DNA from 3 places in the Nonomuraea sp. B208 genome. Region 3 is predicted to be linked to each of the others. Evidence: predicted binding sites of a transcription regulator. Region 3 holds the regulator's gene; each other region holds the start of a gene.
What was found. The regulator HrcA, encoded in region 3, represses chaperone genes, less so after heat shock. The targets are predictions, from matches to a motif close to TTGGCACTCTCNNNNNGAGAGTGCCAA.
Positions count from the first base shown of each region.

Region 1: a site for HrcA is predicted at 5,348-5,374, ahead of groES (co-chaperone GroES). Genes of this name have one in related genera too.
Region 2: a site for HrcA is predicted at 4,477-4,503, ahead of groL (chaperonin GroEL). Genes of this name have one in related genera too.

Region 1 covers NZ_BAAJOU010000017.1:19,962-29,158, reverse strand. Annotated here, with positions in the region: gene AC27IY_RS13165 (GNAT family N-acetyltransferase) at 1-102, shown strand, start outside; gene AC27IY_RS13160 (GNAT family N-acetyltransferase) at 15-257, shown strand; gene AC27IY_RS13155 (apolipoprotein A1/A4/E domain-containing protein) at 294-2,354, opposite strand; gene AC27IY_RS13150 (THUMP-like domain-containing protein) at 2,548-3,723, opposite strand; gene AC27IY_RS13145 (MarR family winged helix-turn-helix transcriptional regulator) at 3,735-4,319, opposite strand; gene AC27IY_RS13140 (NAD-dependent epimerase/dehydratase family protein) at 4,410-5,264, shown strand; gene groES (co-chaperone GroES) at 5,463-5,774, shown strand; gene groL (chaperonin GroEL) at 5,844-7,463, shown strand; gene AC27IY_RS13125 (DUF7711 family protein) at 7,786-8,466, shown strand; gene AC27IY_RS13120 (sigma-70 family RNA polymerase sigma factor) at 8,657-9,197, shown strand, end outside.
Region 2 covers NZ_BAAJOU010000021.1:774,479-783,675, forward strand. Annotated here, with positions in the region: gene AC27IY_RS20685 (hypothetical protein) at 1-40, shown strand, start outside; gene AC27IY_RS20690 (alpha,alpha-trehalose-phosphate synthase (UDP-forming)) at 56-1,480, opposite strand; gene AC27IY_RS20695 (RNA polymerase sigma factor) at 1,512-2,066, shown strand; SAM riboswitch class I at 2,146-2,287, shown strand; gene thrC (threonine synthase) at 2,301-3,536, shown strand; gene AC27IY_RS20705 (MoaD/ThiS family protein) at 3,560-3,835, shown strand; gene AC27IY_RS20710 (cold-shock protein) at 4,077-4,277, shown strand; gene groL (chaperonin GroEL) at 4,615-6,240, shown strand; gene AC27IY_RS20720 (YbhB/YbcL family Raf kinase inhibitor-like protein) at 6,360-6,890, opposite strand; gene AC27IY_RS20725 (HelD family protein) at 6,988-8,994, opposite strand; gene AC27IY_RS20730 (hypothetical protein) at 9,162-9,197, shown strand, end outside.
Region 3 covers NZ_BAAJOU010000022.1:115,793-124,989, reverse strand. Annotated here, with positions in the region: gene AC27IY_RS23395 (hypothetical protein) at 1-153, shown strand, start outside; gene AC27IY_RS23390 (16S rRNA (uracil(1498)-N(3))-methyltransferase) at 175-903, opposite strand; gene dnaJ (molecular chaperone DnaJ) at 905-2,041, opposite strand; gene hrcA (heat-inducible transcriptional repressor HrcA) at 2,053-3,066, opposite strand; gene AC27IY_RS23375 (hypothetical protein) at 3,479-4,012, shown strand; gene AC27IY_RS23370 (DUF3097 domain-containing protein) at 4,031-4,840, shown strand; gene AC27IY_RS23365 (DUF4870 domain-containing protein) at 4,840-5,583, shown strand; gene hemW (radical SAM family heme chaperone HemW) at 5,580-6,800, opposite strand; gene AC27IY_RS23355 (glycoside hydrolase family 18 protein) at 6,925-8,178, shown strand; gene AC27IY_RS23350 (MOSC domain-containing protein) at 8,195-8,869, opposite strand; gene AC27IY_RS23345 (D-alanine--D-alanine ligase family protein) at 9,003-9,197, shown strand, end outside.

The DNA.
Region 1 (9,197 bases), on a different contig from region 3:
TCACCGAGCTGGTCGTGCCGGGAGACGGCAAGGGCGACGCCCAGCACTACGGCACCGGCGTGCTGCCCGAGCATCGCGGGCACGGGCTCGCCCGCTGGATGAAGGCCGAGGCCATCCGGCAGGCACGCGAGCGCTACCCGGACCTTGAGGGCCTGCTGACCGACACGGCCGACAGCAACCGTCACATGCGCGCCGTGAACGACGCGCTCGGCTACCTGCCGACCCACAGGATGCTGACGTTGCAGCTCGACCTTTAGAGGCCCCGTGAACACGTCCGTGGTCACGGGGATGCCTCAGTCCTTGGTACGGGTGGGGCGGAGCAGGGCCTCGGCCAGGGCCAGCATGGTGTCCTCGAGCGCGCCCAGTCGCCTGGTGAGGTCGGCCGCGGCCGGCTCGACGATGCCGGTGACCGTACGGGCCAGCTCGTCGCGGTCGGGGCGCGAGCCCACCAGCTCGGTCAGCGCCTCGGCGGCGGCCGTCAGGCGGTCGGCCTGTTCGCCGGCCTGAGCGCCGAGCAGCTCCGGCAGCCCCAGGGACGCGGGCAGCCCGTCGACCCGGCGGCCGACCGCGTCGATGCGGCCGTCGATGGCGTCGAGGTGCCGGCCGGTCTGCCCGGCGCTGGCGGCCAGCCCGGTGAGGTGGGCGTCGAACCCGTCGAAGCGGCCGCCCAGGTGCTCCTCGGCCTCTCCCAGCCGCTCGTCGAGCGCGTCGAGCTGGGTGTCGAGCTTGTTGAAGCGGCCCTCGCTGCGGTTGGCGGTCTCGCCGATGCGCTGGTCGGCGGCGGCCACCCGGTCGTCGAGGGCCGTGAAGCGGGTGTCGAGTCGGGTGCCGAGCGCGTCGAAGCGGTCGTCGTGGCGGCTCAGGTGGCCGTCCACCGTGCCGAGGCGCTGGTCGAGCGCGCCGAGCTGGCCGTCCATGCGGGTGAGCCGCGTGTCGACACCGCCCATGCGGCCGTCGAGGCTGCCCATGCGGCCGTCGAGGCCGTCGAGGCGGGTGTCGATGTCGGCCAGGCACTCGTCGGTCGACTCCAGCCGCCCGTCGAACCCGGTGAGCCGGGTGTCCAGACCGGCCAGCCGGCCCTCGACCCGGCCGAGCCGGGCGTCCACGCCGGCGAGGCGGTCGGTCAGGCGCTGCTCGCTCTCGCCGAGCTGCACGGCCAGGTGCTGGTCGGTCTCGTCGAGGCGGGTCGTGAGGCGCTGCTCGATCGCGGCGAGGTGGCCGTCGAGGCGTTCGTCGGTCTCCCGCAGGCGGACGGTCACCCGCGCGTCGGTCTCCTCCAGGCGTGCGGTCAGCCGCCTGCCGGTCTCCTCGACGCCGGCGGCGGTCTCGTCGAGCTTGGCGCTGAGCCGCTGGTCGGTCTCGTCGAGCCGGGTGGACAGGCTGCGGTCGGTCTCCTCCAGGCGGACGGTGAGGGCGCGGTCGGTCTCCTCCAGACGTGTGGAGAGGGCGCGGTCGGTCTCGTCCAGGCGGGCGGTGAGGTTGCGCTCGGTGTCGCCGAGGCGGGCGGACAGGTTGCGGTCGGTCTCCTCCAGGCGGGCCGTCAGCCGCTGGTCCGTCTCCTTGAGGCGGGTGGTGAGGCGCTGGTCGGTGGCGTCGAGGCGGGCGGTGAGCTGCTTGCCGGTCTCCTCCAGGCGGGCCGCGCCGTCGTCGAGGCGCGCGGTGAGGCGCTGCTCGACGGCCTCGACCTGGACGGAGAGCCGCTCGGCCGTGCCGGCCAGCCGGTCGTTGACGCCCTCGGACAGCTCGCCGACGACCGCCTCGACCTGCTCGGTGCGGGAGCTCAGCTCGGCCACCGACCTGTCGAGCCTGGTGAAGCGGCCCGCCGCGGCCTCCATGCCGGCGTGAAGGTTGGCCAGCATGCCGGCGAAGTCGGACATCCCCTTGGTGATGCCGTCGGTGGTCTCCAGCACGGACTGCAGGCGCTTGAGCGCCTCATCGACGTTCTCGCCCACGGTGCCGAGATCGGCCCAGAGGCTCGGCAGCTCGGACACCGGGGCGACGCGGGCGTCCACGTGGCCCACCCGGTCGCCGACGGCGTCCACGTGGTCGCGTACGGCCTCGACGTGCTGTGCCAGCCCCTCCGCCCACATCGGCGGCTTGGCGGAGATGTCCTCCAGCCGCCCGTTGACCGACTCCAGAGCGCCGCTGAGGCCGCCCAGCTCGCGCTCGCGCACCTCCCGCAGCAGCCACTCCATGCCTTCGAGCCGCTGGCGGATCTCGTCGAGGACGGCCCCCTGCGTGCGCTGCTCGTAGACGTGGTCCTGTGACGCGCGGTTGAGCAGGTCTCGCATCCTCTCGGAGACGTTGGTGTAGCCCCCTGCCGTGAGAAGGGTCGTGTGGTTGGAATTGTCCACCGAAAGGCTCCTTCGCTCGCCGGCGGTCTGTTGCGCAGCGGTGGGATAGGTCCGGTTTGCACGTGAAATGGCGAGAACGCGACAACCGCATCAGGGGGAGAACTCCCGCCCGCCAACCTTAGCCCCTCGATCAAGGTCCGGAAGCGCCGAATGGAAAGATCGTGGTTGGCGAGAGATCGACCGTTATCCGTGGTCAGGCACTCGGGGAGGTGTCGCAGATAAACGCATATGGGCGTTCCATAATGCGAGTCAGGATGATTACCGCTGACTTTTCCCCATTAAGTCGCAGGTCGGCCCGGAGCCGTTCGATGTCGAGAGCCGAGCCGCGCTTCTTGATGGTGACATTTCCGATTTGTCGCTCACGCAGCGCCGCCCGGAGTTTCTTCAGCGAGAACGTCATCACCTCGTCCACGGCGTAACGCGCGGCCCACGGGGTGTCGATCGGCTCGTCGGCGGCGATGTAGGCGATCTGCTGGTCGAGCAGCCGCCCGCCGACCAGGCCGGCCACCTCGCGCACCAGGTGCGCCCTGATCGCGGCGCCGTTGGGCTCGTAGACGTAGCGGCCCAGCGCGCCGACCGGCGCCAGGCTCTCGGGGCCGGTGGCGGCCAGCGTGTGCCCGCCGGGCAGCAGGGTGGCGCGGCGCATCGAGCGGCCGCCGGGGCCGGTCCAGATGGCCGCCTCCTTGACCTCCCCCTTGTACGAGACCCACTCGGCCTCGGCGGACTCGGGGATGTAGGAGTAGGGGATGCCCGGGGCGACCTTGACGCAGGCGCGGTCCGCCCGCGCCACCAGGTCGAGCACCGTCGGCCACGGCGGAGAGTACGCCAGAGGGTCGAACGTGCGGCCCCGCCCCGTCCGCCTGGCCGGGTCGGCGAAGAGCGCGTCGTAGTCCTCGGGCCGCACCGCCCCCGCGTTGCCCACGACCACGCTCACCCGGTCGGCGACGCCCAGCGCCTCGGCGTTCGCCCTGGCCACGGCGACGGTCAGCGGGTCGATGTCCACGGCGGTCACGGTGCAGCCCGCCCGCGCCAGGGCGAGGAGGTCGCCGCCGACGCCGCAGCAGACGTCGACCACGCGCGCTCCTGCGAGGCGGCGGGCGCGGTGCTCGGCCACCTCCTTGCGGGTGGACTGCTCCAGGCCGTGCGGGGTGAAGAACATCACCTCGGCGTCCTCGCCGAACTTCGCCCGCGCCCGCTCGCGGAGCGCCGCCTGGGTGAGCGCGGCCGAGGTGAGCGCGGCGTCGTACGTGCGGCGCAGCCTCGTGGCGGCGGCGACGGGATCGGCCCCCGTGGCGGTCAGCTCCACGGCCTCGGCGAGCGCCTGCCGGCCGCGGGAGGTCAGGAGCTGTCGGAAGGCGTCGAGGTCCACGTTGCCCGACGTTATCGCGTCGCGGAACCCCTCGTGACGCCGCTCGTGACGGTCTCCGTAGTGGTCGCGGCGGCGTCCCCGGCGGCGCACGAGACGGCTGGGGTGTCGCCCAGGGACAGCAGGAGCTTGCGGAGCAGGGCGGCCAGGGCGTCCTGGTCGTCCCCGGAGAGCCCGGACAGCAGCCGGGCCTCGTTGGCCGCGTGCCGTTCGAGCACGTCGTCCGCCACCCGCCGGCCCTCTTCGGTCAGCCCGACGAACGTCATCCGCCGGTTGCCCGGGGCCGGCCACCGATCGACGAGCCCGCGGTCGAGCAGGTGGTCGATGCGGTTGGTGAGCGCGCCGGGGCTCACCATGGCGGCGGCCGAGAGGTCCTTCATGCACATGCGGACGTCCTCGGCGCGCCGGAGCGTGGCGAGCACGTCGAACTCCCACGCCTCCAGCCCGTGCTCGGCCAGGAACTCCCTGGCGGCGCGGTCCAGCAGCCGGGAGGCGCGCGTGACCCTGCCGATCACGCCCGTGGGGGACACGTCGACGCCGGGCCGCGCCCGCGCCCACTGGCCGATGATCTCGTCGACCGCGTCGATCGCCTCGTCCATGCGCTCGATCCTACGACATTGAAATGTTCGACGCCTGGCGCTATCTTCGGCGTGGAAGACTTCAATGTCGAACTTTTTGAGGTGAGAGTGATGCGAGTTCTGGTGATCGGCGCGACCGGTTACATCGGGGCGGCCGTCGTGGAGCGGCTGGTCGAGGGGGGCCACGAGGTGATCGCGTACGTACGCCCGTCGGCCGACGGCGCGAGGCGGGTGCCGGCGGCGGCCGGCGAGCGGTACGGCGACCTGTCGGACCCTGCCGCGCTGCAGGCGGCACTGGAGCCGGGTGTCGAGGTCGTCGTGCACGCCGGGCAGCTCACCGGCGACCGTGAGACCGACCTCGCCGTCGCGGGTGTCCCGGCCGCCGCGGGGGCGCGGATGGTGTACCTGAGCGGCGTGTGGGTGCTCGGCGCGGTCGACGGGGGCGACGAGGACAGCCCGGCCCGGCCGATTCCGCTCGTGGCGTACCGGGACGAGGTGGAGCGGGTGGTGCTCGGCGGCGGCGGCTCCGTCGTGCGGCCGGGCGTGGTGCACGGCCGGGGCTCCGGCATCCCCGCGCTCCTTCGCGGCCTGGCCGCCGAGCGCGGCACCGGCGTGTACGTCTCGGCCGACGGCACGGCGCCCACCTGGACGTTCGTGCACGTGGACGACCTCGCCGAGCTCGTCGCGGCGGTCGTGGAGCGGGGCGGGGCGGCGGTCTACCACGGCGTGAGCGAGGAGGCCGTGCCGCTCACGGAGGTGGCCGAGGCCGCGGCCCGCGCGGCCGGCGTCAAGGAGGTCGCCGAGCCCTGGCCGCTGGAGGAGGCCGCGAAGGCGCTCGGGGCCGGATTCGCCGAGGCCCTGGCCCTCGGCCAGCGGGTCGGCGCGCCGCGCACCCGCCGCGAGCTCGGCTGGACCCCGACCCGGCCGGGGATCGTGGCCGAGCTCACCGAGGGCTCGTACGCCTGATCGACACCCGTTGTTCCGATCGCTGTCAGCAGACGCGGACGCGTTCGTGTTGACTGTCAAGGCCCTCTTGCATATGTTTCCTGTTGGCACTCTCCCCTTGAGAGTGCCAACGTGCGACGAGGCAGGTCTGACACCCGCGACGGCAGGCCCAGCTGGTCGCCTCTTCTGATCATTCACATCTGAAGGGGAGGTCCGATCGTGACGACCGCCACCAAGGTTCCCGTTAAGCCGCTCGGCGACCGCATTGTGGTTCAGCCGCTTGAGGCCGAGCAGACCACGGCTTCCGGCCTGGTCATCCCTGACACCGCCAAGGAGAAGCCGCAGGAGGGCCGAGTCCTCGCGGTGGGTCCGGGCAACTGGGACGAGGACGGCGAGAAGCGGATTCCGCTCGACGTCTCCGAGGGCGACATCGTCCTCTACAGCAAGTACGGCGGCACCGAGGTCAAGTACAACGGCGAGGAGTACCTCGTGCTCTCCGCCCGCGACGTTCTCGCGATCATCGAGAAGTAGGCCGGATGCGTCGAGCCCCGGGCGCTTTAGGGCGGCCGGGGCTTTCGACGCCAGGAGAGGACTTTCAGCATGGCGAAGATCCTGGAGTTCGACGAGAACGCGCGGCGCGCCCTGGAGCGCGGCGTCAACGCCCTCGCGGACGCCGTGAAGGTTACCCTCGGCCCGCGGGGCCGCAACGTCGTCATCGACAAGAAGTTCGGTGCGCCGACGATCACGAACGACGGCGTGACCATCGCTCGTGAGATCGAGCTGGAGGAGCGCTACGAGAACCTCGGCGCCCAGCTCGCCAAGGAAGTGGCCACCAAGACCAACGACATCGCGGGTGACGGCACCACCACCGCGACCGTCCTGGCCCAGGCCATGGTCCGCGAGGGCCTGCGCAACGTCGCCGCCGGCGCCTCGCCGCTGTCGCTGAAGCGCGGCATCGACAAGGCCGCCAAGGCGGTCAGCGACAAGCTGCTCTCGGTGGCCCGCGAGGTCGGCGACAAGAACGAGATCGCCAACGTCGCCACCATCTCCGCCCAGGACGCCAAGATCGGCGAGCTGATCGCCGAGGCGTTCGACAAGGTGGGCAAGGACGGTGTCCTCACCGTCGAAGAGTCCAACGCCATGGGCATGGAGCTCGAGTTCACCGAGGGCATGCAGTTCGACAAGGGTTACCTGTCGGCCTACATGGTGACCGACCCCGAGCGCATGGAGGCCGTCCTCGAGGACGCCTACATCCTGCTCACCCAGGGCAAGGTCTCCTCCATCGCGGACTTCCTGCCGCTGCTGGAGAAGATCGCCCAGACCAAGAAGCCGCTGCTCGTGGTCGCCGAGGACGTCGAGGGCGAGGCCCTGGCCGTCCTGGTCACCAACAAGATCCGCGGCACGTTCACCTCCGTCGCCGTCAAGGCCCCCGGCTTCGGCGACCGCCGCAAGGCGATGCTGCAGGACATGGCCATCCTCACCGGCGGCCAGGTCGTCAGCGAGGAGGTCGGCCTCAAGCTGGAGCACGTCGGCCTGGAGGTGCTCGGCACCGCCCGCCGCGTCGTGGTGACCAAGGACACCACGACCATCGTCGACGGCGCCGGTGACGCGCAGGCCATCGAGGACCGCGTCAAGGAGATCAAGCTCGCCATCGAGCAGTCCGACTCCGACTGGGACCGCGAGAAGCTGCAGGAGCGCCTGGCCAAGCTCGCCGGCGGCGTGTGCGTGCTGCGCGTCGGCGCGGCCACCGAGGTCGAGCTCAAGGAGAAGAAGCACCGCCTTGAGGACGCGATCTCCGCCACCCGCGCGGCGATCGAGGAGGGCATCGTCTCCGGCGGTGGCTCCGCGCTCATCCACGTCGGCAAGGAGCTCGACGACCTCGGCCTGAGCGGCGACGAGGCCACGGGCGTCGGCATCGTCCGCCGTTCGCTGGTCGAGCCGGCCCGCTGGATCGCCGAGAACGCCGGCCTCGAGGGCTACGTCGTCACGCACAAGATCGCCGAGCTGTCCGCGGGTCACGGCCTCAACGCCGCCACCGGCGAATACGGCGACCTCATCGGCCAGGGCGTCATCGACCCGGTCAAGGTCACCCGCTCGGCCGTCCAGAACGCCGCCTCGATCGCGGGCATGCTGCTCACCACCGAGGCGCTCGTCGTGGACAAGCCCGAGGAGGAGGCTCCGGCCGCCGGCCAGGGCCACGGTCACGGCCACGGCCACTGATCGGCCCTTCTTTCCGCTTCACCTGTCACGGCCCGCGTCCCGCTGCCGCCTTCGGGCGGAGGGGGAGGCGGGCCGCGGCGGTTTTCAGGGGCTCCGGTGTCCCAGCGGCTTTCGCGTCTCAGGGGCCTCGCGTCTCGGGCTTTCGGGGCTCCGGGACACTAGTTCGCGTCTCGGGGCCCTCGTGTCTCCCGGCCCTCGCGTACTGGGGTCTTCGCGTCTCCGGGCCCTCGTGTCTCGGGGTCTTCGTGTCTCGGGGTCTTCGCGCCTCCGGGGAGGGCCCGGGCTCGGCGGGTGCGTACGCTGGGCGGCGGGAGGTGGCGGGATGCAGTACCGGCGGGCGGTGCAGCGGCTGCGGCGGCTCGCCGAGACGTGCGACCAGACGCGCCGGGTGGCGGCGGCGGAGCCGTTCCTGCGGGCGGCGTACGTCTTCGGGGGGCTGCTGGAGGGAGCCGACCCGGTGGACGCCCTTGAGGTGGTCCTCGTGCTGAACCTGCCGCCCGAGGAGGTGACCTGGGGCTCCCAGCCGCCCGGCACGGCCTGGCTCGTGGACTTCCTGGAGTTGGACAAGGGCGGGATCGTCTACTGGTGGCGCTCCCGGAGGGACCCGGTGTGGAACCACCACATCAGGGAGCCGGTGCGGTTCTGGTCCGTGGAGGAGGGGACGGACCAGGACGTGCTCGACGCCCTCCGCGACCGCCGCACCGCCCTGCTGCGGCGCGAGAGCCCGGGCAGCGCCCAGGACGTACGGGCGCGCACCGCCGAGGAGCGGGAGGCCGCGCTCGAACACCTGCGTGAGGTGCACCGCTCCTACTGGGACCGCAAGTGGCGCCGTGACCACCGCGGCATCGGCCGCTACCCCGAGCACCATCTGTGGGAGGCCGTCGAGGGCTACCTGGAGCTCCTGGACCTCGGCGGCGAGGACGCCGACGGCGGCGACGAGTCTCGTCAGGGGCCGGGGGTGGAGTTACGTTCGGTTGGGGAAGTGTCGGAAAAGGTGGACTAATGGCGTAAACCGGCAGTGCGTGATAAGCGTCGGTCTCTGACAATTGTCGCGCATTTCGGCTTATCAGGTGAAACATTATGCCAGCCTAAAGGCTTAGTGTGATCAGTCGATTACTCCCCGTTATCGTCGCGTCAATGTGACCAATCCGTAGCCGTTCGCCATGACGACAGGCCGGATCAGTGAGGGCATCATGCCTATCGTGAGCGAGGGAAGCGTCGCCGACGCCAAAATTGGGGTAAGGCTCGCGTCGAGACTTCCGGCACGGACGGATGACTCCGACCTAAGGGAACTGACGAGCCTCGCCGTACAGGGGGATCGCAGCGCGATCGAATCCCTGCTCGGCGAGTTGCGTCCGATGGTGGTGCGCTATTGCCGCGCCAGGCTGGGCAGGGTTTCTGGGCAATATCACATTGCCGATGACGTGGCCCAGGAGGTCTGCATCGCGGTGTTGTCCGCGTTGCCGCGATACCGCGACATGGGGCGGCCGTTCGCCTCGTTCGTCTTCGGGATCGCCTCGCACAAGGTGGCCGACGCGCTGCGGAGCTCGGTGCGCTCCGCCGTGCCGACCCAGGACCTGCCGGACGGGCCGGACGAGGGCCCGGGGCCGGAGGAGACCGTGGTCCGCTACATCGAGGTCGAGCACGCCCGCCGGCTGCTCGCCCGGCTGCCCGAGAACCAGCGCGAGCTGCTGCTGCTGCGGGTGGTCTCCGGGCTGTCCGCCGAGGAGACCG
Region 2 (9,197 bases), on a different contig from region 3:
CGGCCTGGCCGACACGCTCAAGCACGCCGACTGGCGGTGAGCGCGGGATCGCGGCTCAGGCGAGGGCGTCGAGCTGGGCCGCGAGCCATTTCTGGGGCGGCAGGGCGGTGGCCGCGGCGCGCAGCTTGTCGCGCCGCGCCCGCCGCTCGTCCTCCGGCATGACCAGCGCCCTGTGCAGGGCGTCGGCCGTGCCGCTGATGTCGTAGGGGTTGACCATCAGCGCGTACGGGCCCAGCTCGGCGGCCGCGCCCGCCTCCCGCGAGAGCACCAGCGCGCAGCGCGGCGACAGCACCGGGCCCTCCTTGGCCACCAGGTTCATGCCGTCGCGGATGGGGTTGACCAGCAGCACGTCGGCCATCCGGTACGCGGCCAGCGACCGCGGGTAGTCGTCGTGGACGTTGAGGATGAGCGGGTCCCAGTCCTCGGTGGCGAACTCGTTCTCGATCTCCTGGGCGCAGCGCTGCACCGAGGCGGTGTACTCGCGGTATTCCGGCAGGTCGTGCCGGCTCGGGTAGGCGAAGGCCAGGTGCACCACGCGGCCGTGCCACTCGGGATGGGCGGCCAGGAACTCGCCGTAGGCCACCAGGCCGCGCACGATGTTCTTCGACAGCTCGGTGCGGTCGATGCGGACGATGAGGCGGCGGTCGCCGACCTGCTCCCTGATCGCCGTGATGTGCGACTCGACGTCGGGCTCGCCGGCCCGCTCCCACAGCGCCGCGCCGTCCACCCCCAGGCTGTGGACGCCGATCCTGGTGGTGCGGCCCTCGTGGGTGACGCTGCGGGCCGCCCGGTCGACCTCCGCCCCGAGCACCGCCTCGCAGCAGTCCATGAACGCCGCCGCCCACCGCTCGGCCAGGAACCCGGCGTGGTCGGCGCCGAGTATGCCCTCCAGGACCTCGCCGGCCACCTCGTCGGGCAGCAGCGAGAAGTACTCGGGCGGCGCCCACGGGGTGTGGCTGAAGTGCGCGATGCGCAGGTCGGGCCGCTCGGCCCTGAGCATGGCGGGGGTGAGCGTGAGGTGGTAGTCCTGCACCATCACGCGGGCGCCGTGGCCGGCCTCCTCGGCGAGGGCGAGCGCGAAGGCGCCGTTGTAGTCGCGGTAGGACTCCCACTCGCGGGCGAAGCGGATGCCGAAGCTGGGCGCGTTGGGGATGTCGTAGAGCAGGTGGTTGACGAACCACAGGGTGGAGTTGGCCACGGCGTTGTAGGCGCGATGGAACGTGGTCGCGGGGATGTCGAGCATGCGCAGCGGCCCGGTGTCGTAGCCGGCCTGGTCGAGCCGGCCGCCGGGGGACAGGCGCACGGCGCCGCGGTCGTCGTCGGACAGCGCCGCGCAGACCCACAGGACCCCGTCGTCCTTGGCGACCCCGGACAACCCGGAGACGAGACCGCCGCCGCCCCGTCTCATGATGAGAACACCGTCGTCGGAGACGGTGAAGGAGACCGGCCCTCTGTTGGAGGCCACGAGGACGCTGTTCATCGAAGCTCCTTCCGATCATAGGATCGCAGCTATGGCGCTTGATGAGCTAACCGAGGAACTCGCCCGATCCGCCGCCGCTGGAGATCATCGCGCGCTCGGCGAGTTGCTGGCCAGGATCGAGCCGGATGTGATGCGCCACTGCTCCCGGATTCTTCCGTACCACCAGGATGCCGAGGAGGCGTCGCAGGACACCCTGCTCGCGGTGGCGCGCAACATCGGCCGCTTCGAGGGGCGTGCCAGGTTCAGCACCTGGCTGCACATCGTCACGGCCAACTGCGCGCGCACCACCTACCGGTCGCTGAAGCGCAGGGCGGCCGAGCAGACCTCCGACGAGCTGCCGACGCAGAAGCCCGACGCGCGGCGGGTCAGCGTGATCGCCGGCTCGCGGCTCGACCTGCTCGACGCGATGGAGGCGCTGGAGGCCGACAAGCCCGATCTCGCGCAGGCGCTGGTCCTGCGCGACATCGTGCAGCTCGACTACAACGAGGTGGCCGAGCAGCTCGGCATCCCGCTGGGCACCGCGAAGTCGCGCATCCACCAGGCGCGCAAGTACGTCCAGGCGGCGCTGGGTGACGACTATCGGTGAGACGCCCCGTCTCAGTCTTTGAGACAGGTGGTCGTTCCCGCCGCTTCGGCGGGTAGAGTCGTGTGCAACAACTTCATACAGCTCATCCAGAGGGGTGGAGGGACCGGCCCTGCGAAGCCCCGGCAACCCTCCCGGCTTTCGACTCGCGACCTGGCGAGGCCGACCGGGACAAGGTGCCAATTCCGGTTCGCGGTCAAGGTGGCCGTGGGCGAAGATGAGGGAAGGCCTCGCTTCATGTCGCACGACTTTGGTCCTGCCGTCGCTCTGTCCTGCCGCGAGTGCGGCGCCCGTTACCCGCTCGGGCCGAGCTTCGCGTGTCTGGAGTGTTTCGGGCCGCTCGAAGCGGCCTACGAGTTCGGCCGGGTGACCCGCGAGGACATCGCCGCGGGCCCGGCCAACATCTGGCGCTACCGCTCGCTGCTCCCGGTCCCCGCCGACGTGGCGAGCAAGCCCAACATGAACCCCGGCTGGACGAAGCTGGTCAGGGCGGGCAACCTCGGGCGGGCGCTCGGCATCAAGTCCCTGCACGTCAAGGACGACTCCGGCAACCCCACCCACTCCTTCAAGGACCGGGTGGTCGCCATCGCCGTCGAGGCGGCGCGCAACTTCGGCTTCCACACGCTCTCCTGCTCCTCCACCGGCAACCTCGCGGGCGCGGTGACCGCCGCCGCGGCGCGGGCCGGGCTCGACGCCTGCGTGTTCATCCCGGCCGACCTCGAAGAGGCGAAGATCGCCATGGCCCGGGTGTTCGGCGGCAAGCTGATCGGCATCGACGGCACCTACGACGAGGTCAACCGGTTCTGCTCCGAGCTGATCGGCGACCCGCTGGGCGACAAGTGGGGGTTCGTCAACGTCAACCTGCGGCCCTACTACGCCGAGGGCTCCAAGACGCTCGCGTACGAGATCGCCGAACAGCTCGGCTGGCGGCTGCCTGAGCAGATCGTCATCCCGATCGCCTCGGGCTCGCAGCTCACCAAGATCGACAAGGGCTTCAAGGAGCTCATCGCCCTGGGCCTGGTCGAGGACACCCCCTACAAGGTCTTCGGGGCGCAGGCCGCCGGGTGCTCGCCGGTGTCGGCGGCGTACAAGGCGGGGCACGACGTCGTCCAGCCGGTCAAGCCCAACACCATCGCGAAGTCGCTGGCGATCGGCAACCCGGCCGACGGCCCGTACGTGCTGGACATCGCCCGGCGCACCGGCGGGGCCGTCGAGGACGTCACCGACGCCGAGGTCGTGGCCGCGATCAAGCTGCTGGCCTCGACCGAGGGCATCTTCGCCGAGACCGCGGGCGGCGTCACCGTGGGCGTGCTCAAGAAGCTCGTCGAGGCGGGGCGGCTCGACCCCGAGGCGGAGACCGTGGTCCTCAACACCGGCGACGGCCTGAAGACGCTGGACGCCATCGCCGGCGAGTCGTCGCGGCCCACCGCCGTGATCAAGCCGTCTCTCGACGCGTTCCGCGCGGCTGTCTGACAACCAGGAAAGGCGAGATAACCATGAGCGTTACTGTTCGGATTCCCACCATTCTGCGCACCTACACCGGCGGAAACGCGGAAGTGAGTGGCGAAGGCGCGACTCTTCGTGACGTGCTCGCCAAGCTCGATGCCGACTACCCGGGCATCGGCGCGAGAATTCTGGATGAATCGGGCAAGATTCGGCGTTTTGTCAACGTTTACGTTGGGGAAGAGGACGTCCGTTTCGCCGAGGGCCTGGACACCGCCGTCCCTCAGGGCACGCAGATCTCCATCATCCCGGCGGTCGCCGGCGGCTGAGTGCCCGTACGACTCCACAGAAGGCGCCCCAAGCGGGCGCCTTCTGCTTTTCGGGCCTATTCAAACGTTGAAGTACCCGCACTGCGAACAAATGCGTCTTTCGTGGATTGACTCTGTTGCCAAACCCCTTGCCACAGGTATGGTCGAGGCGATCGTCTGGCTGTTTTGTCGTTAAGTCGGACGATTACGGGTCTCGCGGTGGAATGGGCGAGATCTGTAGCCCCAGTAAGAGGAGTCGGAAGTGGCGCAGGGCACCGTCAAGTGGTTCAACGCGGACAAGGGCTACGGCTTCATCGCGGTAGACGGTGGTAAGGATGTATTCGTCCATTACTCCGCGATACTGATGGACGGGTACCGATCTCTCGAGCAGGGCCAGCGGGTCGAGTTCGAGATCACGCAGGGCCAGAAGGGACCGCAGGCCGAGTCTGTCCGCTCGGTCTGATTTACGTCACCTGGTATGCACCGGCGGGGCCCGTGCGGCAGCGCAGTCCGTACGAGCCCGCCACCCTCGTAGTCGTCGATCGGCGGCGGGCCACACGGTGAGCGGCCCGCCGTCCCTATGCGGATCGGCTGACCTGCGCGGAGACCCCTCCAGAAGGTCGTTCGCTTGCACTCGGCAGGGTAGAGTGCTAAACAGTTCGTTGGCACTCTGTGTGGCAGAGTGCCAATAACTCGGGATCGAGACGATGGGGTCTGCCGAACGGAGATGCAGTCCCTGGCCGTCGCGGGCGTCGGCTCGGTCCAGGACAAGCCACCCTGCATCTGGGAGGTCTAGCCTTATGGCAGCCAAGATGATCGCGTTTGACGAGGACGCCCGGCGCGGTCTCGAGCGCGGTATGAACCAGCTCGCTGACGCCGTCAAGGTGACCTTGGGCCCCAAGGGCCGCAACGTCGTGCTGGAGAAGAAGTGGGGCGCCCCCACGATCACCAACGACGGTGTGTCCATCGCCAAGGAGATCGAGCTCGAGGACCCTTGGGAGAAGATCGGCGCCGAGCTGGTCAAGGAAGTCGCCAAGAAGACGGACGACGTCGCGGGCGACGGCACCACCACCGCCACCGTGCTCGCCCAGGCGCTGGTTCGTGAGGGCCTGCGCAACGTCGCCGCCGGCGCCAACCCGATGGCCCTGAAGAAGGGCATCGAGGCCGCCGTCGAGCGCGTCAGCGAGGAGCTCTCCAAGCTGGCCAAGGACGTGGAGACCAAGGAGCAGATCGCCTCCACCGCCTCCATCTCCGCCGCCGACCCCGAGATCGGCTCGCTCATCGCCGAGGCGATGGACAAGGTCGGCAAGGAAGGCGTCATCACCGTCGAGGAGAGCAACACCTTCGGCCTGGAGCTGGAGCTCACCGAGGGCATGCGGTTCGACAAGGGCATGGTGTCGATGTACTTCGTCACCGACTCCGACCGCATGGAGGCCGTCCTCGAGGACCCCTACATCCTGATCGTCAACAGCAAGGTCTCCGCCAACAAGGACCTGCTGCCCCTGCTCGACAAGGTCGTGCAGTCCGGCAAGCCGCTGCTGATCATCGCTGAGGACGTCGAGGGCGAGGCCCTGGCCACCCTGGTCGTCAACAAGATCCGCGGCCTGTTCCGCTCCGTGGCCGTCAAGGCCCCGGGCTTCGGCGACCGCCGCAAGGCCATGCTCAACGACATCGCCATCCTCACCGGTGGCCAGGTCATCGCCGAGGAGGTCGGTCTCAAGCTCGAGAACGCCACCCTCGACCTGCTGGGCCGCGCGCGCAAGGTCGTCGTCACCAAGGACGAGACCACGATCGTCGACGGCGCCGGCGACGCCGAGCAGATCTCCGGCCGGGTCAACGAGATCCGCGCCGAGATCGAGCGCACCGACTCCGACTACGACCGCGAGAAGCTCCAGGAGCGTCTCGCCAAGCTGGCCGGCGGCGTGGCCGTCATCAAGGCCGGCGCGGCCACCGAGGTCGAGCTCAAGGAGCGCAAGCACCGCATCGAGGACGCCGTGCGCAACGCGAAGGCGGCCGTCGAGGAGGGCATCGTCCCCGGCGGTGGCGTGGCGCTGCTGCAGGCCGGCGCCAAGGCGTTCGACAAGCTGGAGCTGGCCGGCGACGAGGCCACCGGTGCCTCGATCGTCAAGAAGGCTCTGGAGGAGCCGCTCAAGCAGATCGCGGTCAACGCCGGTCTCGAGGGCGGCGTCGTGGTGGAGAAGGTCCGCAACCTCACTCCGGGCGAGGGCCTCAACGCCGCCAGCGGCGAGTACGTCAACATGTTCGAGTCGGGCATCATCGACCCGGCCAAGGTGACGCGCTCCGCGCTGCAGAACGCCGCCTCCATCGCGGCGCTCTTCCTCACCACCGAGGCTGTCATCGCCGAGAAGCCCGAGAAGACCCCCGCCGCCCCGGCCATGCCGGGCGGCGGCGACATGGACTTCTAGGTCTGTTCGCTCGCGAAGCCGAAGAACAAGAGCGGCCCGGATCTTCCGGGCCGCTCTTGTGCGTTGACAGCGGGTTCGTCGACGGGCGTATGCGCTGACGGCGGGTTCGTCGGCCGCGGTCAGACGCCGTAGACCGGGACGATGTGGCCGCGGGCCAGGGTGTTGGCCGTGATGTTGAAGCCCACCACCGCCGGGCTGGCGTCGCCGTCCACGCCCAGCTTGTCGACGCCCAGGGCGTGGACGGTGAAGACGTAGCGGTGCGGGGCGCCGGGCGGCGGGGCCGCGCCGCCGAAGGCCTTGGCGCCGTAGTCGTTGCGGGCGTGGGCGGCACCCTCGGGCAGCCCCTTGAAGTCGGGGGCGCTGCCCGCGCCCGCGGGCAGCTCGGTCACCGAGGCCGGCAGGTCGAACAGCACCCAGTGCCAGAACCCGCTGCCCGTGGGGGCGTCGGGGTCGTAGCAGGTGACGGCGTAGCTCCGGGTCCCTTCGGGCGCGCCGGACCAGCGGAGCTGGGGCGAGACGTTCTGGCCCGTCATGCCCCAGTCGTTGAAGACGTGCAGGTCGCTGAGCCGCTCGCCGTCCTGGATGTCGTCGCTCTCGACCACGAGCGCGGGAACCGACGGCAGGTGTTCATGGGGCAGCGGTGCTGGCACGGCATCCTCCTAGGTAGGCAGCGTTCCTGATCGCCATCCTAGAAGCGGCCGGGCCGGTCGCCGGTCATGGCGTCGCCGGTTCCCGCGCGGGGCGCGGTCACATGGCGAGCTGCGGCGGCAGGGGCTTGTCGTGCAGGACCGTGAGCGAGGTGACCGCACGGGTCAGGACGACGTACAGCCGGGCCAGGCCGCGGGGCTCGGCGGCCACGATGTCGGCGGGCTCGACCACGATCACGTGGTCGTACTCCAGACCCTTGGCGAGCGTGGCGGGGACGACGAGCAGGCGGTGCTCGCCCTCCGGGGCGTCGGGGTCGAGCACGGAGTGCGGACGGCCGGACAGCGCCCGCGCGACCTCGCCGACCAGCGCGTCCGGGACGATGACGCCGATCGAGCCCTCCTGGGCGAGGGCCGCGTCGGCGGCCTCCGCCACCGAGCCGCCCGGGCGGATGCTCAGCGAGCCCGCGCCGGGGCGCAGGGACCGCGGCGCGGCCAGTCCGGGGGCGATGGACGGCAGCAGCCGGGCGGCGAAGTCGAGCACCTCGCGCGGCACGCGGAAGCCGAGCGTCAGCTCGGTCACCTCGCCCTCGGCCTGGCCGAGGTGCCGGAGCACGCTCTCCCACGAGCTGGTGGACCAGGGCGTGGTGCCCTGGGCGAGGTCGCCGAGCACGGTGGCCGAGCCGTTGCGGCAGCGTCGGCCGAGCGCGCGCAGCTGCATCTCCGACAGGTCCTGGGCCTCGTCCACGACCAGGTGGCCGAGTGAGGGGGTGCGCTCCATGAGGTCGCGCAGCTCGTCGAGGAGCGCGGCGTCCGCCGCCGACCACTTGGCGGACTTGTGGCTGCGGTACGGCTTCGGCCAGAGGAGCAGGCTCTGCTCGTCGGGCGACAGGTCGGACTTGGCGGCCCTGGCGAGGAACTCCGGCTCGGCGAGCAGCCGGAAGAGCACCTGCTCGGGCGTCAGCTTCGGCCAGACCGCGTCCACGAGCTGCTTGACCGGCTTGGAGCGGGCCACGGCGTCCTGCACCCGGTCGTCGGGCGACTCGCCGCGCTGCTCCATCCGCACCAGCACCAGGTGGGCCAGCCGTTGCGCGAGCGCCGCTCGCCCTGGCAGGTAGCGGGTGGTGCCGCGCAGGGAGGCGACGATCTCGCGCACCTCGTAGTCGGCCACCCGGTAGCGGTAGGCGCCCTTGGTGAACACCAGGCCCTCCTCCGGCTTCACGATGTGCAGCCAGAGCGCGCGTTCGAGCACCGCGGCCATCCGGGCGTCGCCCTTGACCGCGGCCACCAGCGGGTCCTCTGGGGCGGCGTGCTCGCCGAGCAGGCCCGCCACGGTCGTCTGGTCCACCTTGACCTCGCCCAGCGCGGGCAGGACCGAGGAGATGTAGGACAGGAACGCGCGGTTGGGGCCGACGATCATCACGCCGGACCTGGCCAGCCGCTCGCGGTGGGTGAACAGCAGGTAGGCGGCCCGGTGCAGGCCCACCGCGGTCTTCCCGGTGCCGGGGGCGCCCTGGACGCAGACGGTCTGGGCGAGCCCCGAGCGGACGATCTCGTCCTGGTCGGGCTGGATGGTGGCGACGATGTCGCGCATGGGGCCGGTGCGCGGGCGTTCGATCTCCTCGGTGAGGATCTTCGACGGGCCGAGCTCGACGTTCCCCTCGCCCAGGGGCTCGTCCTCGTACGCGGTCAGCGTGCCGCCGTGGTAGCCGAAGCGGCGGCGGCGTACGACGCCCATCGGCTCGGCCGGGCTCGCCTGGTAGAAGGCCCGCGAGACCGGGGCCCGCCAGTCGATGACGAGCGGCTTGCTGCGGGCGTCGTGGACGTGCCGGCGGCCGACGTAGATCGTGCCGGGCAGGTCGTCGCCGGACTCGCGGTCGAGCCGGCCGAAGAACAGCGGGGTGTCCGGGTGGTCGGCCAGGGCGGCGACGCGCTGGTCGAGGAGGGACTGGAGGATCTGCTGCGACACCCAGTCGCCGGCCGCGTCGGCGGAGAGTGACTGGGCGTGGGTGCGCATCGCCGTCAGCGCGGCCCTGGACTCGGCCAGGTGCCGCTGCTCGGCGGCGAGGACGTCGGCGGGTATGTCGGGGGCGAGTTGGTGTGCGGGCATGCGAAAGTGCCTCCTTGTCGGGATCGGAGGTGGTCGTCGGAGGTGGTAAGGCAGCGAATCGGTCAGTTTAGCTGGGCGCGGCGAGCGCTTCCACAGCATTTACCGGGGGGCGGGCGTGCCCTTGCCGGCGGCGGTTGGCGGTCCGGGGGCGCGGGTAAAACGGGGGGATGGCGCGGGTGCGGGTGTCGCCGATCATCCCCACG
Region 3 (9,197 bases):
GCCACGTCGGCGTCGCCGGCGCCCACGGAGGCCGACCCCGCCGCTCAGCCCTCGACGTGCCCCACCGAGCAGTGCCCGGCCGACAGCATCAGCGAGAGCCCCGCCGAGATCGCCACCCCGCTCATCGCGACCGGCGGCGGCACCACCCCTTGACACCACGTGTCGACCGGCGGCTCACCACCGGCCCGTGCGCGTGAGCAGCACGGCCGCCGCCGCCACCCCCGCCGTGGACGTGCGCAGCACCGTCGGCCCGAGCAGCACCGGCGCCGCCCCCGCGGCCTTGAACCGGTCGAGCTCCTCGTCCGAGACGCCGCCCTCCGGCCCGACGACCACCACGATGTCGCCCTCGGCCGGCAGCGTCACCTTCGACAGCGGCTCGGCCGCCTCCTCGTGCAGCACCAGCCCGAGCGCCGCCCCGGACAGCAGCTCCGCCACCCGCGCGGTGGTGGCCGGCTCGCTCAGCTCGGGCAGGTGGAAGCGGCGGGACTGCTTGCCCGCCTCGCGCGCGGTCGCACGCCAGCGGCCGAGGCCCTTGGCGACCTTGTCGCCCTTCCACTGGGCGATGCTGCGCGAGGCCGACCAGGGGACGATGACGTCCACCCCGGCCTCGGTCATCATCTCGACGGCCAGCTCGCCCCGGTCGCCCTTGGGCAGCCCCTGGACCACGGTCAGCCGCGGTCGCGGGGCCGGCACCTCGTAGCGGCGCAGCACGTCCAGGCCGAGCGCGTCCTTGGACGCCTCGCGCACCACGCACTCGGCGACCCGGCCGGCCCCGTCGGTGAGATCGACCCGCTCGCCGGCCCGCAGACGGCGCACGGAGGCGGCGTGGCGCCCCTCGGGGCCGTCGAGCGTCAGCTCCGGACCGTCGCCCAGCTCGGGGGCGATGAACACCGGAACGCTCACGTCACCTGCCGTTGAACGCGTCGCGCAGGCGCGAGAAGAAGCCCTGCTGACCCGGCGCGAACTTGCCCGGCGGGCGCTCCTCGCCCCGCAGCCTGGCCAGCTCGCGCAGCAGGTCCTCCTGCTGGGTGTCGAGCTTCGAAGGGGTCTCGACGTTGACGTGGATGAGCAGGTCGCCCCGGCCGGACTCGTTGAGGCGCTGCACGCCCCGTCCGAACATGGTGATGACCTGGCCGGACTGGGTGCCGGGCCGGACGTCGACCTCCTCGGTGCCGTCGAGCGTCTCGACCGCGAGCACCGTGCCGAGCGCGGCGGCCGTCATCGGGAGCTGGACGGTGCAGTGGAGGTCGTCGCCGCGCCGCTCGAAGATCTCGTGGGCGCGCTCGACGATCTCCAGGAACAGGTCTCCGGGCGGGCCGCCACCGGGGCCGACCTCGCCCTCGCCGGCGAGCTGGATGTGGGTGCCGTCCTCGACGCCCGCCGGGATGCGGACCTTGATGGTGCGGCGGGTGCGCACCCGGCCGTCGCCCGAGCACTCCTGGCAGGGGTGGCGGATGATGGTGCCGAAGCCGCCGCACTGCGGGCACGGCCGCGAGGTCATGACCTGGCCCAGGAACGAGCGGGTGACCTGGGAGATCTCGCCGCGCCCGTTGCACATGTCGCAGGTGTCGGGGTGGGTGCCGGGCGAGGCGCCGGCGCCGTGGCAGACCTCGCACACCACGGCCGTGTCGACGACCAGCTCACGAGTGGTGCCGAACGCCGTCTCGCGCAGGTCGAGCTCGACCCGGATGGTGGCGTTGCGACCCCGGCGGGCGCGCGAGCGCGGGCCACGGGCGCCCGCGGCGGTGCCGAAGAAGGCGTCCATGATGTCGCTGAACGGGAAGCCGGCGCCGAAGCCCCCGGCGCCCGCTCCCGCGCCGGCGAAGGAGGAGTCGCCCCCCAGGTCGTACATCTGGCGCTTGTTCGGGTCGGACAGCACCTCGTAGGCCTGCGTGATCTCCTTGAACCGCTCCTGGGTGTCAGGATCGGGGTTCACGTCGGGGTGCAACTCGCGGGCGAGCCGGCGGTATGCCTTCTTGATCTCGTCCTGACTCGCGTCACGCCGCACCCCGAGGGTGGCGTAATAGTCGCTGTTTGCCACTTATCGACCTCTTATGATGCAGCCAGGATCTGGCTGACGTAGCGAGCCACCGCGCGCACGGCGCCCATCGTCACGGGATAGTCCATCCTGGTGGGACCCAGCACACCGAGCCGGGCGAGTTGGTTGTCGCCAAGACCGTATCCGGTCGCGACCACGGATGTGCCCTGGAGGTAGGGGTTTTCCGAGCCGATCCGTACGGTGAGGGCGGACGGGGTGTCGGGGGAGGTCTCGCCGAGCAGCCGCATGAGCACGACCTGCTCCTCCAGCGCCTCCAGCACGTCGCGCAGGCCGACGGAGAAGTCCGCTCCGGCCAGGTTGGCCGCGCCCGCGAAAACGATCTTTTCGTCGTACCGCTCCACCAGGGTCTCCAGCAGCACGGACAGGATCGTGGCGGCGGCCGGCCGGTCCTCCACGGGCAGCCGCTCCGGCAGGTCGGCGACCAGCTCGGGAACGCTGCTGAGCTGGCAGCCGTCGAGGCCGGAGTTGAGCACCGCGCGCAGGTGCGCGATGCGGGTGTCCTCCAGCGCCTCGGGCAGCTCGACGACGCGCTGCTCGACGCGGCCGGTGTTGGTGATGAGCACCAGCATGACGCGGCGCTCGCTCAGCGGCACCAGCTCGACGTGCCGGACGGTCGAACGGGTGAGCGTGGGGTATTGCACGACGGCCACCTGCCGGGTGAGCTGCGCGAGCAGCCGCACCGTGCGCATCACCACGTCGTCCAGGTCGACGGCGCCGGCCAGGAACGTCTCGATCGCCCGGCGCTCGGCGCCGGACAGCGGCTTGATCTGCGAGAGCCGGTCGACGAACAGGCGGTAGCCCTTGTCCGTCGGCACCCGCCCCGCACTCGTGTGCGGCTGGGTGATGTAGCCCTCCTCCTCCAGCGCGGCCATGTCGTTCCTGACCGTCGCCGGGGAGACCTTCAGATTGTGGCGCTCGGCCAGCGCCTTGGAGCCCACCGGTTCGTTGGTGGACACGTAGTCCTCGACAATGGCGCGGAGCACCGCCAGCTTCCGTTCGTCGAGCACGTGCTCACCTCCTGCCTCTGCCCGTAGGGAAAACGCGGTGCCTAGCACTCTGTGTTCCCGAGTGCCAAGTGTACGGCTCTCGCCCACAGGGTGCGATGACACCGGCTCCCATCCTCTTGCTAGCGTCTTACAAGCGACAGGCTTCACACTTGCGGACATGTCGGACGAAGCACAGCCCCCGTACGGGCCACCGCCCGGACAGGGTCCGTACCACCATCAGCCATTCCCGCCTCAGCCCGGATACGGCCCGCAGCCCGGCTCCCAGCCCGCATACGGGCCGCAGCCCGGATACAGTGGGCAGCCGGGATACGGCACGCCTCCACAGCCGTATGGTCCGCCGCCTCAGTACGGACAATACGGCCAACAACCACAGTTCCCACCACGAATCGATTCCAAAGCCATCAAACCCAGCTTGTGGTGGGTCGGCGGCGCCTGGATCGTGGCCGTGCTCTGCGGTGTCCTCGGCATCGTGCTCTTCGTGAACGGCGTCGCCGGCGGCGTGAGCGACCTCGCGCCCACCAAGACGTTCACCTCGGGGGAGAACGTCACCGTCACCGTGGACCCGGCCGACAAGCCCGCCGTCTACCTCTCCTCCGACACGCCGGTCACATACTCGTGCCAGATCGCCGGCGGATCGGGGCAGGCCAAGCTGGCCAAGACCAGCGGCTCGCAGACCGTCACGGTCAACGGCGTCGTGTGGGAGCAGATCCTCGTGGTCAACGCCCCCGCCAAGGGTGACTACCAGCTCACCTGCAGCAACGAGGGATCGGCCGCGGTCAAGTACGGCGTCGGCAAGCCGCTGTCGTCCGCCGCCGGCGGGGTGGTCGGCGGGGTCGTCGCGCTGCTCGCGATCCCCGGCGCGGGCATCCTGCTCGCGATCATCGCCACCATCGTGGTCCTGGTGCGCCGCTCCTCCGCGCGCAAGCGCCTTGCGGCCGCCGGGTGATTTGCTACGGTCCCCCCTGTGTACGACGGTGATGTTCTGGCGGGTAACTGGCGGCGGCCCGGCAAGGGCAAGATCCCGAAGGTGCCCGCCGAGCCGGACCTCGTCGTGGAGGACGCCGACAGCGGCTTCTGCGGCGCCGTGGTGGCCTGCGACAAGGAGGCCGTCACGCTGGAGGACCGGTTCGGCAGGCGGCGGCTGTTCCCGCTGGCGCCGGCCGCGTTCCTCCTGGAGGGCAGGCCGGTGACCCTGGTGCGCCCCGCGCCGGCCGCCGCCCCCGAAGGCCCCCGGCGCAGCGCGTCGGGCTCCATCGCCGTCGAGGGGCTGCGGGCCCGCGTGGCCAGGGAGAGCCGCATCTACGTCGAGGGCGTGCACGACGCCGCGCTCGTGGAGAAGATCTGGGGCCACGACCTGCGGGTCGAGGGGGTCGTGGTCGAATACCTCGAGGGCGTGGACCACCTGCCGGACATCGTCGCCGAGTTCGGCCCCGAACCGGGGCGGCGGCTGGGGGTCCTCGTGGACCACCTCGTCCCCGGCTCCAAGGAGAGCCGGATCGCCGCCGAGATCACCTCGCCGGACGTGCTCGTCGTGGGGCATCCGTTCGTCGACATCTGGCAGGCGGTCAAGCCGTCCGTGCTGCGCATCCCCGCCTGGCCCGAGGTGCCGCGCGGGGTGCCGTGGAAGGAGGGCGTGATCGCCGCCCTGGGCTGGCGCCTGGAGCCGGCCGACGCCTGGCGGCGCATCCTCGGCGCCGTCTCGACCTTCACCGACCTGGAGCCCGAGTTGCTCGGCCGGGTCGAAGAACTGATCGACTTCGTTACGGAGACATGATGAGCCAGGATCCCCACGCCCCGCCGCCGGACGACGACGCGACCCGGTACGTCCCGCCGTCGGCCGTCCCCCAGCAGCCGGGCTACGGCTACGGCCAGCAGCCGCCCTCCCAGCCCGGTTACGGGTACGGGCAGCAACCCCCATCCCAGCCCGGCTACGGATACGGGCAGCAGCCCGGCTCCCAGCCCGGCTACGGGTACGGCCAGCAGCCCCCGTCCCAGCCCGCCTACGGGTACGGTCAGCAGCCCGGTTACGGGTATGGCGAGCAGCCCGGTTACGGGTATGGCGAGCAGCCCCCGTCACAGCCGGGCTACGGCTACGGCCAGCAGCCGGGCTACGGCTACCAGCAGCAGTCCCCGCCCGGCTACGGCTACGCGAAGCCTCCCGGCGGCCCGTACGTGCCGGGCATGCACGGCCCCCGCCCCGGCACCGACGACACCACGATGGCGATGCTGGCGCACCTGCTCGGCCTGCTCGCCTCCTGGATCGGCCCGCTGATCATCTACCTGATCAAGCGCGACCAGTCCCCCTACGTCCGCGACCAGGCGGCGGAGGCGCTGAACTTCCAGATCACGATGTTCATCGGCTACGTCGTGGCGGGCGTCCTGTCGGTGGTGTTCATCGGCGTCCTGCTGCTGCCGGTGATCTGGGTGCTGTCGCTGATCTTCCACATCCAGGCGGCCGTGGCCACGAACAAGGGCCAGCGCTACCGCTACCCGCTCTCCATCCGGATGATCACCTAGACCAGCAGGTCGCGTACGAGGGCGTCGGCCAGCAGCCGCCCCCTCAGCGTGAGCACCATCAGCCCGGCCTTGAACGGCTCGGGCTCCAGCAGCCCCCGCGCCAGCGCGTCCGCCACCACCGGGCGCGCCCGCGGCGCCACGTCGCCGAGCGGGTAGCCGGTGACCAGGCGCAGCTCCAGCATGAGGCGTTCGGCCGCGCGGTCGTCCGCGTCCAGGACCTCACGGGAGTGGGCGGGCGAGACGCCGGCGGCCAGGCGCTGGGCGTAGGCGGCGGGGTGCTTGACGTTCCACCAGCGGGTGCCGCCCACGTGGCTGTGCGCGCCGGGCCCGGCGGCCCACCAGTCGCCGCCGGTCCAGTAGAGCAGGTTGTGCCGGCAGCGGGCCTGCTCGGAGGTCGCCCAGTTGGACACCTCGTACCAGTGGAAGCCGGCCTCGGCCAGCAGCTCGTCGGCGATGAGGTAGCGGTCGGCGGCCACGTCGTCGTCGGGCGAGGGCAGCTCGCCGCGCCGGATGCGGGCGGCGAGCCTGGTGCCGTCCTCGACGATGAGTGAGTAGGCCGACACGTGGTCGGGCCCGGCCTCGATCGCGGCGGCCAGCGAGGCCCGCCAGTCGTCGTCGGACTCCCCCGGCGTGCTGTAGATGAGGTCGAGGTTGACGTGCTCGAACCCGGCCGCCCTGGCCTCACGCACGGCCGCCGCCGGGCGGCCCGGCGTGTGCTTGCGGTCGAGCACCCGCAGCACGTGCTCGCGGGCGCTCTGCATGCCGAAGCTGATGCGGTTGAACCCGCCGTGGCGCAGCTTCTCCAGCGAGGAGGGATCGACGGACTCGGGGTTGGCCTCCGTGGTGACCTCGGCCCCCGGCCGCAGCCCGAACTCGGAGTCGATCGCCGCGAGGATCCGCGCGAGGTCCTCGGGCGGCAGAAGCGTCGGGGTGCCCCCGCCGAAGAACACGGTGTCCACCGGCAGCTCGCGCTCGCCCAGGACGCGCCTGGCGAGGCGCACCTCCTCCACGACCGTGTCGGCGTAGTCGCGCTGGGAGGCGCCGGGGCCGAGCTCGGCGGCGGTGTAGGTGTTGAAGTCGCAGTAGCCGCAGCGGGTCACGCAGAACGGCACGTGGACGTAGAAGCCGAACGGCCGCTCGCCGAGGCCGCGCAGGGCGCTGTCGGGCAGCTCGCCCGTGCTGGGCGCGGGGTCGCCGTCGGGCAGGGTGGATGGCACCCTTCCAGTCTGCCGGTCGTCAGGGGGTGGTCCCGCCTGCGAAATCGTTGACGCCCTGGTACGCGGGCTCTACCATCACGTCAACTTATAGGAAAGTTTCTTATGAGTTGACGGGAGTCGTCCGGTGAAGAAGAAGACCCTGATCATGCTCTCGCTCTTACTGGGACTCACGGCGGTCTCCGCGCCCGCCGAGGCCCAGACCCGCAGCGGCTTCAAGCGGGTCGCGTACTTCATCCAATGGGGTGTCTACGGCCGCGACTACCACGTCAGGGACGTGGACGTCAGCGGCGCCGCCGCCAAGCTCACCCACCTCAACTACGCGTTCGGCTTCGTCGACGCCGGGGGCTCCTGCTACTCGGCGGACCCGTGGGCCGACTGGCAGCGTCCGGTGCCGGCCGAGCAGAGCGTGGACGGCGTGGCCGACGCGCCCGGCCAGGCGCTCAACGGCAACCTCAACCAGCTGCGCAAGCTCAAGGCCAAGCACCCCGGGCTCAAGGTGCTGATCTCGCTCGGCGGCTGGACCGGGTCCAAGTACTTCTCCGACGCCGTGCTCACCCCGGACTCGCGCGCGAAGCTGGCCCGGTCCTGCGTCGACCTGTGGCTGCGCGGCAACCTGCCGGGGCTGGAGCCGGGCGCGGGCGCCGGCGTCTTCGACGGCATCGACCTGGACTGGGAGTGGCCCGGCTCGGCCGGAGCCGAGGGGAACGTCATCCGGCCCGAGGACAGGCGCAACTTCACGCTGTTCGTCGAGGAGCTGCGCGGGCAGCTCGACGCCTACGCCCGCGACGCCGAGCTCAGCGCCTTCCTGCCGGCCGCCGCCACCAAGATCGACGCCGGGTACGAGGTGCGCCGCGTCTTCAAGCAGCTCGACTTCGCCACCGTCCAGGGCTACGACCTGCACGGCACCTGGGAGCCGCAGACCGGCCACAACGGCAACCTCCTCACCGACCGCCGCGACCCGAACCCCGTCAGGTACAGCGTCGACCAGACCGTGCGCGACTACCTGTCGCGGGGCGCGCCCGCCCGCAAGCTCGTGATCGGCGTGCCCGCCTACGGCCAGGGCTGGACCGGCGTGACCGGCGGCGGCGACGGCCTCTACAAGCCCGCCACCGGCCCCGCGCCCGGCAAGTGGGCCGCCGGGAACGAGGACTACAAGGACCTGGTGAACAAGCCGGGCAAGCGCTACCGGGACCTGCTGACCGGGGCGATGTGGCTGTACGACGGCAACGAGTTCTGGTCGTACGACGATCCGGCGGTGCTGGTGCAGAAGGCGGCGTACATCCGGCTCAAGGGGCTGGGCGGCTCGATGATGTGGTCCATCGACCAGGACGACTCGCGCGCCTCCCTGACCTCGGCGTTGTACTCGGTCCTCCGCTGACACCCCGGCCGGGGACTCAGCCGGCCGGAGCCGCCGCGGGCTCGTCCTGCCCGGCGCTCCGGACCGGCGTCCCCAGGGTCCTCGCCGCCAGCTCGTCCCAGTGCGGGTCGCGGCCCGGCAGCGTCAGCACGCGCCGCAGCGCGTCCCCGTCGCCGTGGCGGGCCAGGAACCAGTCGGAGATCGTCACCCTGTGCCCGGGCCGTGCGACGATCGCCACCTCGTCGCCCGCCCCCACGTCGCCGGTCTCGATGACCCGCAGGTACGCACCCGGCCGTCCCGCCTGGGTGAACCGCCTGACCCACGCCGGCTCGTCCATCCAGTTGCGGAACACCACGCACGGCACCCGGGGCCTGGTCACCTCCAGCAGCGCGCCGCCGATCCGCCACCGCTCGCCGATGACGGCCCCGTTGACGTCGAGCCCCGCCGTGGTGAGGTTCTCGCCGAAGAGCCCGTCGCGCAGCTCCCGCCCGAGCCGTTCCTGCCACCAGTCGTAGTCCTCCCTGGCGTAGGCGTAGACCGCCTGGTCGGAGGAGCCGTGGTGCTTGTGGTCGGCGCGCTCGTCGCCGGCGAGCCCGTTGAGGAGCACCGGGACGCGGTGCCCGGCGGGCCGCTTGTCGATCGCGGTCCGTCCGAGCCTCCCCGACCACTCAGCCGTCACCGCGACGCCGACATTTACCGAGATGATGCGCATTCCTGAACGGTAGCCGAGCTTCCTGTCGCGAGCGAGTCCGTGACACAACGATGACAGGGCGCTGACGAGGCGCGGACATGATCAGCCGACAGTGGTGGGGCCGTGTCCCGCTGCCGAGAAAGGCTGATCGATCGTGGCCCGACGCATACGTGTGGCCGTGCTGGCGGGCGGCCCGTCCGCCGAGCACGAGGTGTCCCTCCAATCGGCGCAGTCCGTGCTCGCCGCCCTGCCGAGGGATCGGTACGAGCCCGTCCCCGTCATCATCGACCGCGACGGCGGATGGCCGGTGGACCTGCGGCGCGACGTGGCGGACGTGGTCTTCCCCGTG